One region of the Streptococcus constellatus subsp. constellatus genome, then DNA from elsewhere that is predicted to be linked to it. Evidence: predicted binding sites of a transcription regulator. Region 1 holds the regulator's gene; the other holds the start of a gene.
The links. Region 1 encodes Rex, which represses fermentation and respiration genes when NADH is low (regulators of the CRP and FNR family bind a similar motif). Its sites were predicted from a motif close to TTGTGAANTANTTCACAA; they were not measured.
Positions count from the first base shown of each region.

Region 2: adhE (bifunctional acetaldehyde-CoA/alcohol dehydrogenase) is a predicted target of Rex. The motif match lies at 3,811-3,828, and genes of this name have one in related genera.

Region 1 covers NZ_AP014647.1:724,177-730,506, forward strand. Annotated here, with positions in the region: gene pstB (phosphate ABC transporter ATP-binding protein PstB) at 1-85, shown strand, start outside; gene pstB (phosphate ABC transporter ATP-binding protein PstB) at 125-883, shown strand; gene phoU (phosphate signaling complex protein PhoU) at 964-1,617, shown strand; gene radC (RadC family protein) at 1,704-2,384, shown strand; gene SCSC_RS03570 (gamma-glutamyl-gamma-aminobutyrate hydrolase family protein) at 2,381-3,073, opposite strand; gene SCSC_RS03575 (redox-sensing transcriptional repressor Rex) at 3,101-3,745, opposite strand; gene SCSC_RS03580 (DUF1831 domain-containing protein) at 3,917-4,264, opposite strand; gene SCSC_RS03585 (cysteine desulfurase family protein) at 4,269-5,384, opposite strand; gene SCSC_RS03590 (ribose-phosphate diphosphokinase) at 5,394-6,330, opposite strand, start outside.
Region 2 covers NZ_AP014647.1:75,424-81,753, forward strand. Annotated here, with positions in the region: gene SCSC_RS00430 (class C sortase) at 1-22, shown strand, start outside; partial or broken gene SCSC_RS00435 (class C sortase) at 6-599, shown strand; gene SCSC_RS00440 (low molecular weight protein-tyrosine-phosphatase) at 850-1,278, shown strand; gene SCSC_RS00445 (MORN repeat-containing protein) at 1,286-1,699, shown strand; gene SCSC_RS00450 (acyltransferase family protein) at 1,689-3,506, shown strand; gene adhE (bifunctional acetaldehyde-CoA/alcohol dehydrogenase) at 3,867-6,330, shown strand, end outside.

The sequences.
Region 1 (6,330 bases):
AATCGAATATGATGAAACTGCCAAGATTTTCCAAAATGCTAAGTTGCAGTCTACCAATGATTATGTTTCTGGCCATTTTGGATAAGAAACTGTGTGAATTTAGAATTTATTAAAGGATTATCAGATGATAGAACCTATTTTACAAATTAAGGACTTGTCGGTTTATTATAACAAAAAGAAAGCCCTCAATAGTGTATCATTAGATGTATTGCCTCATGAGATTACAGCTTTGATTGGTCCTTCTGGATCGGGAAAGTCAACCCTTTTAAAAGCAATCAATCGGATGGGAGATTTGAATCCAGAGGTTACAACGACAGGTACTGTAATTTACAATGGACATAATATTTATAGTCCGAGGACAGATACGGTAGAGCTTCGAAAAGAAATTGGAATGGTTTTTCAACAGCCCAATCCATTTCCAATGACGATTTATGAAAATGTTGTCTATGGTCTGCGAATCAATGGTGTTAGAGACAAAGAGGTGTTAGACGAAGTTGTTGAATCTTCACTCAAGAGTGCATCTATTTGGGATGAGGTGAAAGATCGTTTATATGATTCAGCCATTGGCTTGTCAGGTGGTCAGCAGCAACGTGTCTGTGTGGCGCGTGTCTTGGCAACGAGTCCAAAAATTATTCTTTTAGATGAGCCGACATCAGCACTTGATCCCGTTTCTGCCGGAAAAATTGAAGAAACACTGCATGGACTGAAAGATAAATATACGATGTTACTGGTGACGCGTTCGATGCAGCAAGCTAGCCGTATTTCAGACAAGACAGCGTTCTTCTTGGGTGGAGATTTAATTGAATTTAATACTACAAAAGAAATGTTTCTCAGTCCAATTCATAAAGAAACAGAAGATTACATTACAGGAAAATTTGGCTAGAAAGATGGATGCTACTTTTTGTTAGTTCAGCCAATCACGAGGATTATTGATCCTCTTTATATCTGATGAAAGGAAATTTTATGCTTAGAGTACAATTTGAAGAAGATTTAGCAAAACTTCATAACCAATTTTACGCGATGGGAAATGAAGTGTTATCACAGATTAACCGCACAGTTCGTGCATTTGTGACCCACGATCGTGAATTGGCAAAAGAGGTTATTGAAGAAGACGCAGAGGTCAATGAATATGAAGTAAAGTTGGAGAAAAAGTCTTTAGAAATCATTGCTTTGCAGCAGCCTGTTTCACAAGATTTACGAACCGTTATTACAGTTTTGAAGGCAAGTAGTGATGTGGAAAGAATGGGGGATCATGCCGTTTCCATTGCACAAGCGACGATCCGTATGAAAGGAGAAGTTCGCATCCAATCTGTTGAAGAAGAAATCAGCAAGATGGGGCGTGATGTTAAGAACTTTGTGGAAGCAGCACTTGAACTTTATCTTAATGGTGATGTGGATAAGGCTTATGAAGTTGCAGCTATGGATGAGAAAATTAATCAGTATTTTGATGATATTCGAGATTTGGCAACGCAAGAAATTAAGGCAAATCCAGATTTGATTGTTACAGGTCGTGATTATTTCCAAGTTATTTCATATCTGGAACGTATTGGTGATTATGCTAAAAATATCTGCGAATGGGTTGTTTACTTTGAAACAGGTAAAATCGTTGAAATGTAAATACTAACTTAAAAAATTTGAGAATAATTTCTCAGATTTTTTATTTTCTTCTTCCTTTTCCGAATAAGGATATGAGGAGGTTTTTTATGTATAGTATTTCATTTCAGGAAGATTCTTTATTGCCAAGAGAACGTTTGGTAGCAGAAGGTGCAGAACAATTGAGCAATCAAGAATTGTTATCCATTCTTATCCGCACTGGCAATAAAAAAGAAACTGTTTTTCAAGTTTCCCAACGAATTTTATCAACAATTTCTAGTTTAAATGATTTGCGTAATATGACACTACAAGAATTACAATCAATTTCTGGAATTGGACGTATCAAAGCTATTGAATTGCAAGCCATGATTGAGTTGGGACAGCGAATTAGTAAAGCAGAATTGATTATGCAAGAGCAAATTTTAAGTAGTCAAAAGTTAGCGAAAAAAATGCAACAGGAATTGGGGCATAAAAAACAGGAACATCTTGTTGCTTTATATCTAGACACTCAAAATAAAATCATTCATCAACAGACTATTTTTATCGGCAGTGTGTCACGTAGCATTGCGGAGCCGCGAGAAATTCTGCATTATGCCGTGAGGCATATGGCGACATCCGTTATTTTGGTGCACAATCATCCGTCAGGAGCTGTATTACCAAGCAGAAACGACGATGAAGTGACCAAACATGTAAAAGAAGCGTGTGAGCTAATGGGCTTCATCTTACTGGATCATCTCATCGTCGCTGAGAAAGATTATTATAGCTATCGAGAAGAAACGGAATTGATTTAGAGTTTATTGACAACATAGTCAAAGAGTAACCGATCTTTAGGACGTGTTTCAAATAAGAATTCTGGATGCCATTGAACTCCCAGATAAGCGATTTCATCAGTTGTAGTAATGGCTTCAATGGTATTATCTTTTGGATCATGGGCGATGACTTCGACATTTTCTGCTAAATCTTTAATACTTTGATGATGGAAAGAATTTATATGAGATACTTCACCATAAATCTTTTCCAAAACAGAACCAGGTTTGGTAACTAATTTTTGAGTAGTATACTCTGCAGAACTGTCTTGCCAATGATGTTCAATATCTTGATAAAGAGTTCCGCCCATTGCGACATTAAACAATTGTGTACCGCGGCAAACAGTAAAAATTGGTTTTTGCCGTTGGATCGCTTCATGGATTAAGGATAATTCAAACACATCACGATCCAAATGATAATCATCACTATCAATCATTTTTTCTTCACCATAGAATTGTGGTGATACATTTTGTCCACCTGTTAGGATAAGTTTATCAATCATCTTGATGTAATGCTGAGCTATGTCTGCATCTCCAATTGGCAATATGACAGGAATTCCACCAACTTCTTTTACGCCTTCCACAAATCCTTTAGCAGCATAGCTCATGATGGCAAATTCGTCTTCAGGGTTGGGTCTTTCATTTCCAGTAATTCCGATAATGGGTTTCTTCATAAATAAATATCTGCTCTTTCTAATTATTTAATACCCTTTTTTCATAAAGTAGAGGAGTGTTTGCAGCTCACTTGTCAAGTCAACATATTGAACAACAACATCTTTTGGAACGGTTAAGTGAACGGGTGAGAAACTGAGAATACCTTTTACGCCAGCTTCTACAAGGATAGTTGCCACTTCTTGAGCTCTTGTACTTGGAACCGTCAAAATAGCGGTCTTTACATCTACATTTTTTAGTTTATCATTTACTTGTGAAATGCCATAAATAGGAATCCCGTCATTTGTAATCGTTCCAACTTCAGGATGATCATCGGTGTCAAATGCCATAACAATCTTCATTTTATTACGTTCATGGAAGCGGTAGTGGAGTAATGCGTGTCCCATATTACCGATACCGACTAACATCACATTGGTAATAGAATGATCATGAAGTAAATCAGCAAAAAAATTCATGAGTTTTTTTACATCATAACCATACCCACGACGACCTAATTCACCAAAGTAAGAAAAATCACGACGAACAGTTGCAGAATCAATCCCGATAGCATCTGCGATTTGTTTTGAATTGGCTTTTTCAATTTTTTCAGAATTAAATCGTTTAAAAATCCGATAATAAAGCGAGAGCCTTTTAGCAGTTGCGCGTGGAATGGTTGTATTTCTTTCAGATTTCACAAAATCACATCCTTTCAAAGACTATTTTATAGAAAGTTTGTGAAAAAATCAACTTATTTGATGGAAATAGAAAAGGAGTAGGAGAAAAACCAAAACTTTCGATTTGTCACCCTACTCTATTTTTTATCTTTTTACAGTTCTAAAATGAACTGTAAAAAGATAGCTATTTACTTAATGTTCTTGTTTGGTGAAAATACCACGTTCAACCAAACTATCCATTAGAAAATAAAATTTTTCTTGAATGATCTGATTGGTTTCTGATTTGAAAATGTTAACCAAGCGAAGACCAGATTTGTCTGTAATATTGATTTTCACACCTGAAAGCTCTTTGTTGATAATGATTTTTAACAAAAAACCATCACCACTATTTGGAACACTTTCTAATAAACGTGTTAATTCATAATTTCCAACTTTTGTTTCAGAAAAAGTGTTATCACGCAAAGTAAATTTTTTAACGTTTTCTCCAAGAGAGTAGCTGTATGGGCAATCTTTTAAGTGAATAGTGGTCTGAAAAGCCATCTATTTATCCTCCTAAAATTTCTTTTAATATTGTGGTAAATTGGTGAACTTCTTCTGAAGTATTTTGTTCTGAAAAGCTAATGCGGATAGATTCCTTTAATCGCTCTGAATCACTACCATAAAAAGCTTCAAGAACGTGACTTGGTTCAACTGTACCTGCTGTACAAGCAGATCCGGTTGAAATAGAAATTCCTGCCAAGTCTAAACGCATTAGTAATAAGTCATTAGCCTGTTTAGGAAAGCCAAGATTTATTACATAGGGAAGTGTATGAGAATCATGATTGACATAGTAGTCTATTCCGTCCAGTTCAGCGAGAAGCTGTTTTTTTAAGCTTTCCACATGACTTATATTTTTTGGATAGCCCTTAAGATTTTCTTTTAAAGCTGCAATCATTCCAGCGATAGCTGCTAAATTTTCAGTACCTGCACGTCTTTTATCTTCTTGATCTCCGCCATGTAAAAATTTATCAAATTTCATCTGATTGGCATACAAGAAACCAATGCCTTTAGGACCATGAAATTTATGAGCTGATGCACTCATAAAATCAATTCCTAGTTCTTCGGGATACACAGGTAATTTGCCCATAATTTGTACTGCATCCACATGATAAGCAGCGGGATGATGTTTCAAAACTTCAGCAATTTCTTTGATTGGAAGCAGGTAGCCAGTTTCATTGTTGGCATACATAGTGGAGACAAGTATAGTATCCTCTCTAAGAGCTTCTTTTATCTGCTGAGCTGTGATTTCTCCATTTTGGGGTTGGATATAAGTCGCTTCAAAGCCAAACTTATCTACCAGATATTCAATAGTTGCAAGCACAGAATGATGTTCGATAGCAGTGGTGATAATGTGCTTTCCCTGGTCTTGATGGGCTAAGGCATACCCTTTTATGGCTGTATTGTTACTTTCTGTCCCACCTGATGTAAAGATGATATGTTGACTTTTAGTATGAAGTAGGTCAGCAAGTTCTTGTCGGGCTTTGCGAAGAATTTTACTAGCAGCTCTGCCGTGGCTATGAATGCTAGATGGATTGCCAAAGGTATTTTCCATAACCTGTGTCATAGCAGTCATAGCAGTCTTTGACATAGGAGTTGTTGCTGCATTATCGAAATAAATCAAGATTTCTCCTTATTTCTTTTTATTGTAAGCAAACAGTGGACTGACTGGTTTTCTTTTATGGATACGAACGATTGCATCTCCGATTAGCCCACTTGCAGTGATGTATTGAACATTTTTCGGAGTTTTTTCTTTCGTTGCAACTGAGTCAGTAACCAGGATTTCTTTGATAGGAGAGTTATCTAACTTTTCAGCAGCTCCTTCGACAAATAAACCATGACTAGAAACTGCATAAATTTCTGTTGCACCTTCGCGTTCAACAATTTTTGAGGCTTCAGCAAATGTACGACCAGTATTTAAAATATCATCAATAAGGATAGCTTTTTTCCCAGCTACATCTCCGATAATATAGCCTTCGTTACGGTGGGTATCGTCTTGAGCGTAGTCGATAATTGCAATCGGAGCATCTAAATGCTCTGCTAAGCTTCTAGCACGTTTAACACCAGAATTTTTTGGACTAACCACAACAACATCTTCACCAGACAAGCCTTTTTCACAGTAATGTTTGGCAAAGAGAGGGACAGTGTAAAGGTTATCAACAGGGATATCAAAGAAACCTTGAACTTGAACGGCATGCAAATCAAGGGTCAGAACACGATCAACTCCTGCCTTTACCAACATATTTGCTACCAGTTTTGCCGTAATTGGTTCACGAGGAGCAGCAGTGCGATCCTGGCGCGCATAGCCAAAATATGGCATCACGACATTAACAGAGTTAGCGCTAGCGCGATTGCAGGCATCCACCATGATAAGAAGTTCCATCAAATGATTATTGACAGGGAAACTCGTTGACTGAATGATAAATACATCAAAACCACGTACACTTTCTTCGATGTTAACTTGAATTTCACCATCTGAAAATTGACGTGAGGATAGTTTTCCAAGAGATACGCCAGCAGCTTGAGCAATTTTTTCGGCGATATCGTGATTGGAATTTAGTGCAAACAAC
Region 2 (6,330 bases), 650 kb from region 1:
TCGTAGAAATCGAAGGATATAGTTCTATCTTAGATATCACTGGAACAGGTATCATGGCTTATGTTGAGATTCCTAAGTTAAAGACTAAGCTTCCTATTTATCATGGAACAGATGAGGCTGTGTTGGAAATAGCAATCGGGCATATTCCAGGGACGACATTTCCCATTGGAGGGAAAGGGACTCATGCAGTTATTTCAGGTCATCGCGGTCTGCCTTCAGCAAAGTTATTTTCAAATTTAAATCAATTAAAAAACGGTGATACATTTATGATTCACGTTTTAGGAAGAACGCTGATTTATGAAGTAGATCAGAGTTTGACTGTGAAACCAGAAGATTTGTCTGCTTTAAAAATTGACCCTGTATAAGATTATTGTATGCTTGTGACATGTACACCTTATGGTGTGAATACACATCGTTTGTTAGTTAGGGGACATCGAATATTTAAAGAGAAAGAAAATTCAGAGGCAATCAATAAGTCGACTAGACAGCATCCTTTGTTACATCTTATTCTGATTACGGGAGGAACGATTCTTTTTATTATTTTTGCACTTGTCTATTTTCGACACAGAAGACGACAGCTCAAAATGAAAGTTTATTAAAATATTAAAGGCTGAGAAGAGTGTACTGACCTCCAAAAGTTAGACATAAAAAATCTAACTTTTGGGGATCAGTACAAAAGAGTTCAGTCTTTTTATTTGTGTGAGATAATCTTTGTTATGATAATTGTGTTAGCTTTGCAGCTTAGAAGTAAGAGATTGTAAGAGTCTATTTTGAATTTTTTTATTTACTAGAGAGGATTAAAAGTGATATTTCTTTAGATTTTGTTATAATAGTAAAGAGGTCTATGTTATGAAGAAAATTGTGTTTGTTTGCCTGGGAAATATCTGTCGCAGTCCAATGGCAGAATTTGTGATGAAAGATTTGACAGATGAAGTTTATGTTGAAAGTCGTGCGACTTCGGATTGGGAACATGGGAATCCAATTCACTCTGGAACGCAGGCAATTTTCAGGAAATATGCCATTCCTTATGATAAAGGTAAGACTTCGCAGCAAATATCAATACAGGACTTTGAACGTTTTGATTATATTATCGGAATGGACCAATCCAATCTTCAGGATTTAAAGAAAATGGCGCCAAAGCAATATGCTAGTAAAATTTTCCAATTTGAAGAGAAAAGTGTGCCAGATCCGTGGTACACAGGAGATTTTGATGAAACCTATCAGCTTGTATTGGAAGGTTGTCAAAAGTGGCTGGAGCAGATGAAGAACGAAGATTAAGTAAAAAATGGATACACTAAAAGCATTTTACGAAAAATATAAAATTTATCTTACAAGGCATAATTTAGAGTTGCTAACAGTAACAGTTATTGTCATATCAGCGATTGTTGCCTTTACATCAGGGATTCCAAGTCAAGGGGCTTTGACGTTGGATAAAGGAGCAATCAAGTACAATGGTAGCCTTGTTCGTGGGAAAATGAGTGGACAAGGAACCTTGACTTTTAAAAATGGCGATGTCTATAAAGGGCATTTTAAAAATGGAATGTTTAATGGGCAAGGAACTTTTACCGCTAAAGCTGGCTGGAAGTATGAAGGAAATTTTGTAAATGGTCAAGCAGATGGTCAAGGAAAATTGACGACAGAGGACAATGTTGTCTACAAGGGAAAGTTTAAACAGGGGATTTATCAAAATGCGCGTTAAATGGTTTTCATTAGTGAGGATTACAGGGTTACTTCTGGTCCTGCTCTACCATTTCTTCCAGAAAGCTTTTCCTGGCGGTTTTATTGGTGTGGATATTTTCTTCACTTTCTCAGGCTTTTTGATTACATCTCTCTTGATTGATGAATTTGCCAGAAACAAGGGAATTGACATCAAAGGATTTCTGAGACGGCGATTTTATCGGATTGTGCCGCCGCTTGTGCTAATGATTTTGGTTGTTATGCCTTTCACGCTTTTAATTCGGAGAGATTTTGTGGCGGGGATTGGAACGCAAATCGCTGCTGCATTCGGCTTTATGACCAATTTCTATGAAATCTTGTCCGGTGGAAATTACGAAAGCCAATTTATCCCGCACCTTTTTGTGCACACTTGGAGCTTGGCTTTGGAAATGCACTACTATATTTTATGGGGGTTGGCAACATGGTATTTAGCAAAGAAAAGTAAGAATGTTGGACAATTTCGTGGTGTCATCTTTCTTGTTTCGTCTGCTTTGTTCTTCATTAGTTTTCTTTCTATGTTTGTCAGAGGTTTTTTCTCTTCAAACTTTTCTGTGATTTACTTTTCGAGTTTTACTCATATCTTCCCATTTTTTGTAGGAAGTGTTCTAGCTACGGTTTCAGGTGTGAGCGACTTGGGAGCACCTTTCCGTAAAATAGAGCAAGCGCTTGATTTGAAAAAAACCTTTTATCTACTTGGTGGAAGTTTTGTAGCTTTGCTACTGTTGACTTTTCTTCTGAGGTTTGACAATTTATTGACTTATCTGTTTGGTTTTCTTCTTGCAACGGTATTTTCAGTAGTGATGATTTTAGCAACACGTGTGCTCCATGAGAAGACGCCACATGTTGATGAGCCACCGATTATCACTTTCATTGCAGATACGAGCTACGGTGTCTATTTGTTCCATTGGCCATTCTATATCATTTTCTCTCAATTGATGAGCAATGGTTTAGCTGTGCTCTTGACAACCATTCTCTCCTTTGCTTTCGCTGCCGGCTCTTTTTACCTTTTGGAGCCAACATTAGCAGGTAAAGAGCCCAAAGTATTTGGCTTGAAAATGAATATTAAGCAGATCACAACACCTGTATTTTATAGTTTGATTCCTTTTACTTTGATAACATTGATCATTATGATGATTGCTCCCAAAATCGGTGCCTTTGAAGAAAATTTATTGGTCAATGGACTCAATCAAGCTGATAATAAAATGCAAATCACTCGTACACAAGTTGATCATGCGACAGCCAGCCAATACAATGTTACGAAAGGAACAACTGTTATCGGAGATTCTGTTGCTTTACGGGCAAGCGAATGGCTCAAACAAGCTATGCCAGAGGCTCAAGTAGATGCAGCTGTTAGCCGTAATTTAGCATCAGGATTGGAGGTTTATCAAACAGATATTTCCAATAAAGTGCTTCTGGAAAATGTTGTGCTAGCGTTGGGCGCTAATACTGTTGATAACTATGAAAGTCTGCTCAATCAATTTATTTCAAAATTACCAAAAGGTCATCGCTTAATCTTGGTAACGCCTTATGACGGACGCACAGCGCATGATGGGACCAGTATCGCTGTAAAAACACGTCAGTATGAATTGGAATTGGCTAAAAAATACGATTATGTCTTTGTAGCAGATTGGTATCAGGTAGCTATCGAACATCCTGAAATTTGGTACGGTACAGACTACGTACACTTTGGTTCAGAGTCGACTACAATCACCAAGGGTGGAGAACTTTATGCTCAAACCGTCAAACAAACGATTGAGGAGGCAACGAAAAAAGGAACCGTTAAGAAATAATAGTAAATAAATTAGGAGTCATGGATTGCATTGCGATTCATGGCTTTTGTGTAGCGTAAGAAGTGAGTGTCATGTGAGCGGAGTAAATAAGGCAGCAAAAAAGGCTCTTTGATACAATCTTTTCGCCTATAAAACCTTGGCTCAAGTATGTGAAATATATTTTTTGTGTTTTGAAATTCACAAACAATGCTTTAAGACACAGCAGAAAACACATATTTTGAAACAGATTCACAATATAAAAGAAAAAGTTTGTGAAGTTTACTTGAAAGTGTTTACAAGAGAAAGAAAATAAGGTATAATAATCTTGTGAAAAAATTAACAAAGGATTTTTAAAAATCCTGAGAACCATTGGAGGAACACATGGCTGATAAAAAAACATTAACTCCCGAAGAAAAAAAGTTAGCTGCTGAAAAGCATGTCAACGAACTTGTTCAAAAAGGGCTAATTGCTCTAGAAGAAATGAGAAAATTAAATCAAGAACAAGTAGACTACATTGTTGCAAAAGCTTCAGTTGCTGCTCTTGATGCGCACGGTATCTTAGCTGAGCATGCTGTTAAAGAAACAGGTCGCGGTGTCTTTGAAGACAAAGCAACGAAGAACCTCTTTGCCTGTGAGCATGTTGTTAACAATATGCGTGGTGTTAAAACTGTTGGTGTTATTGAAGATGATCCAATTACAGGTTTGACTAAAATTGCTGAACCGGTTGGTGTTATCTGTGGTGTAACTCCTACAACCAACCCAACTTCAACTGCGATTTTTAAATCTTTGATTTCATTGAAAACACGCAATCCAATTGTGTTTGCTTTCCACCCATCTGCTCAAGAATCTTCTGCTCATGCAGCACAAATCGTTCGTGATGCAGCGATTGCAGCAGGAGCACCTGAAAACTGCGTGCAATGGATTACTCAACCATCTATGGAAGCTACAACAGCTTTGATGAATCATGAAGGTATTGCAACCATTCTTGCGACTGGTGGGAATGCTATGGTAAAAGCTGCTTATTCATGTGGAAAACCAGCCCTTGGAGTTGGTGCTGGAAATGTGCCAGCTTATGTTGAAAAATCAGCTAATATCCGCCAAGCAGCACATGACATCGTTATGTCTAAATCTTTTGATAACGGAATGGTTTGCGCATCTGAACAAGCAGTTATCATTGATAAAGAAATCTATGATGAATTTGTAGAAGAATTCAAATCATATCATACTTATTTTGTAAACAAAAAAGAAAAAGCCCTTCTGGAAGAATTCTGCTTTGGTGCTAAAGCGAACAGCAAAAACTGTGCTGGTGCTAAGCTAAATCCAAATATCGTTGGTAAATCAGCTGTTTGGATTGCAGAACAAGCTGGGTTCACTGTTCCAGAAGATACCAACATTCTTGCAGCAGAATGTAAAGAGGTTGGTGAAAAAGAACCTTTGACTCGTGAAAAATTATCACCAGTTATTGCAGTCTTGAAATCTGAAGACACTGAAGACGGACTTAAGAAAGCACGTCAAATGGTTGAATTCAACGGTCTTGGTCACTCAGCTGCTATCCATACAAAAGACGAAACTCTTGCAAAACGTTTCGGTACGGAAATAAAAGCAATGCGTATCATCTGGAACTCTCCATCTACTTTCGGTGGTATTGGGGATGTATATAATGCCTTCATTCCGTCATTAACGCTTGGATGTGGTTCATACGGACGTAACTCAGTTGGTGATAACGTATCCGCTATCAACCTTCTCAACATCAAGAAAGTAGGGAAACGTAGAAATAATATGCAATGGTTTAAAGTTCCTTCAAAAATCTACTTCGAACGTAACTCAATCCAATATCTTCAAACTTGCGAAGGCATTGAACGTGTTATGATTGTTACCGATAAATCTATCGAAAAACTTGGCTTTGTGCAACGTGTGATTGATCAATTGAATCTCCGTGCAAATAAAGTGACGATTCAAGTCTTCTCAGATGTTGAACCAGATCCAGACATCACAACAGTCCGCCGCGGTACTGAAGCAATGCGTGAATTTGAACCAGATACAATCATTGCACTCGGTGGTGGTTCTCCAATGGATGCGGCTAAAGGAATGTGGATGTTCTATGAACAACCAGAAGTTGACTTCAGCGATCTTGTTCAAAAATTCATGGATATTCGTAAACGCGCCTTCAAATTCCCATCACTTGGTAAGAAAGCGAAATACATTGGTATCCCAACAACATCTGGTACAGGTTCAGAAGTAACACCGTTTGCTGTTATCTCTGATAAAGCAAACAATCGTAAATACCCACTTGCTGACTATGCTTTGACGCCAACCATTGCGATTGTTGACCCAGCTTTGGTAGAATCTGTTCCAGCATTTATCGCAGCAGATACAGGTATGGATGTTCTAACTCACGTTACAGAAGCCTATACTTCAAACTTTGCTAATGACTATACAGATGGTATTGCCCTTCAAACTATTAAGTTGGTCTTTAAATACTTGGAAAAATCTGTAAAAACGGCTGACCCAGAAGCCCGTGAAAAGATGCATAATGCCTCTACAATGGCTGGTATGGCCTTTGCAAATGCCTTCCTTGGAATGAGTCACTCAATGGCGCATAAGATTGGTGCTGTTCACCACACCATTCACGGACGTACAAATGCTATTTTACTTCCTTATGTTATCCGTTACAATGGAACTCGTCCATCTAAAACTACAACATGGCCTAAATACAATTACTGGAAAGCTGATGAAAAATTCCAAGACATTGCTCGTATGCTTGGTTTGCCATGCTCAACACCAGAAGAAGCGGTTGAAGCGTATGCTAAAGCTGTTTATGACCTTGGTGTAGCGGTTGGTATCA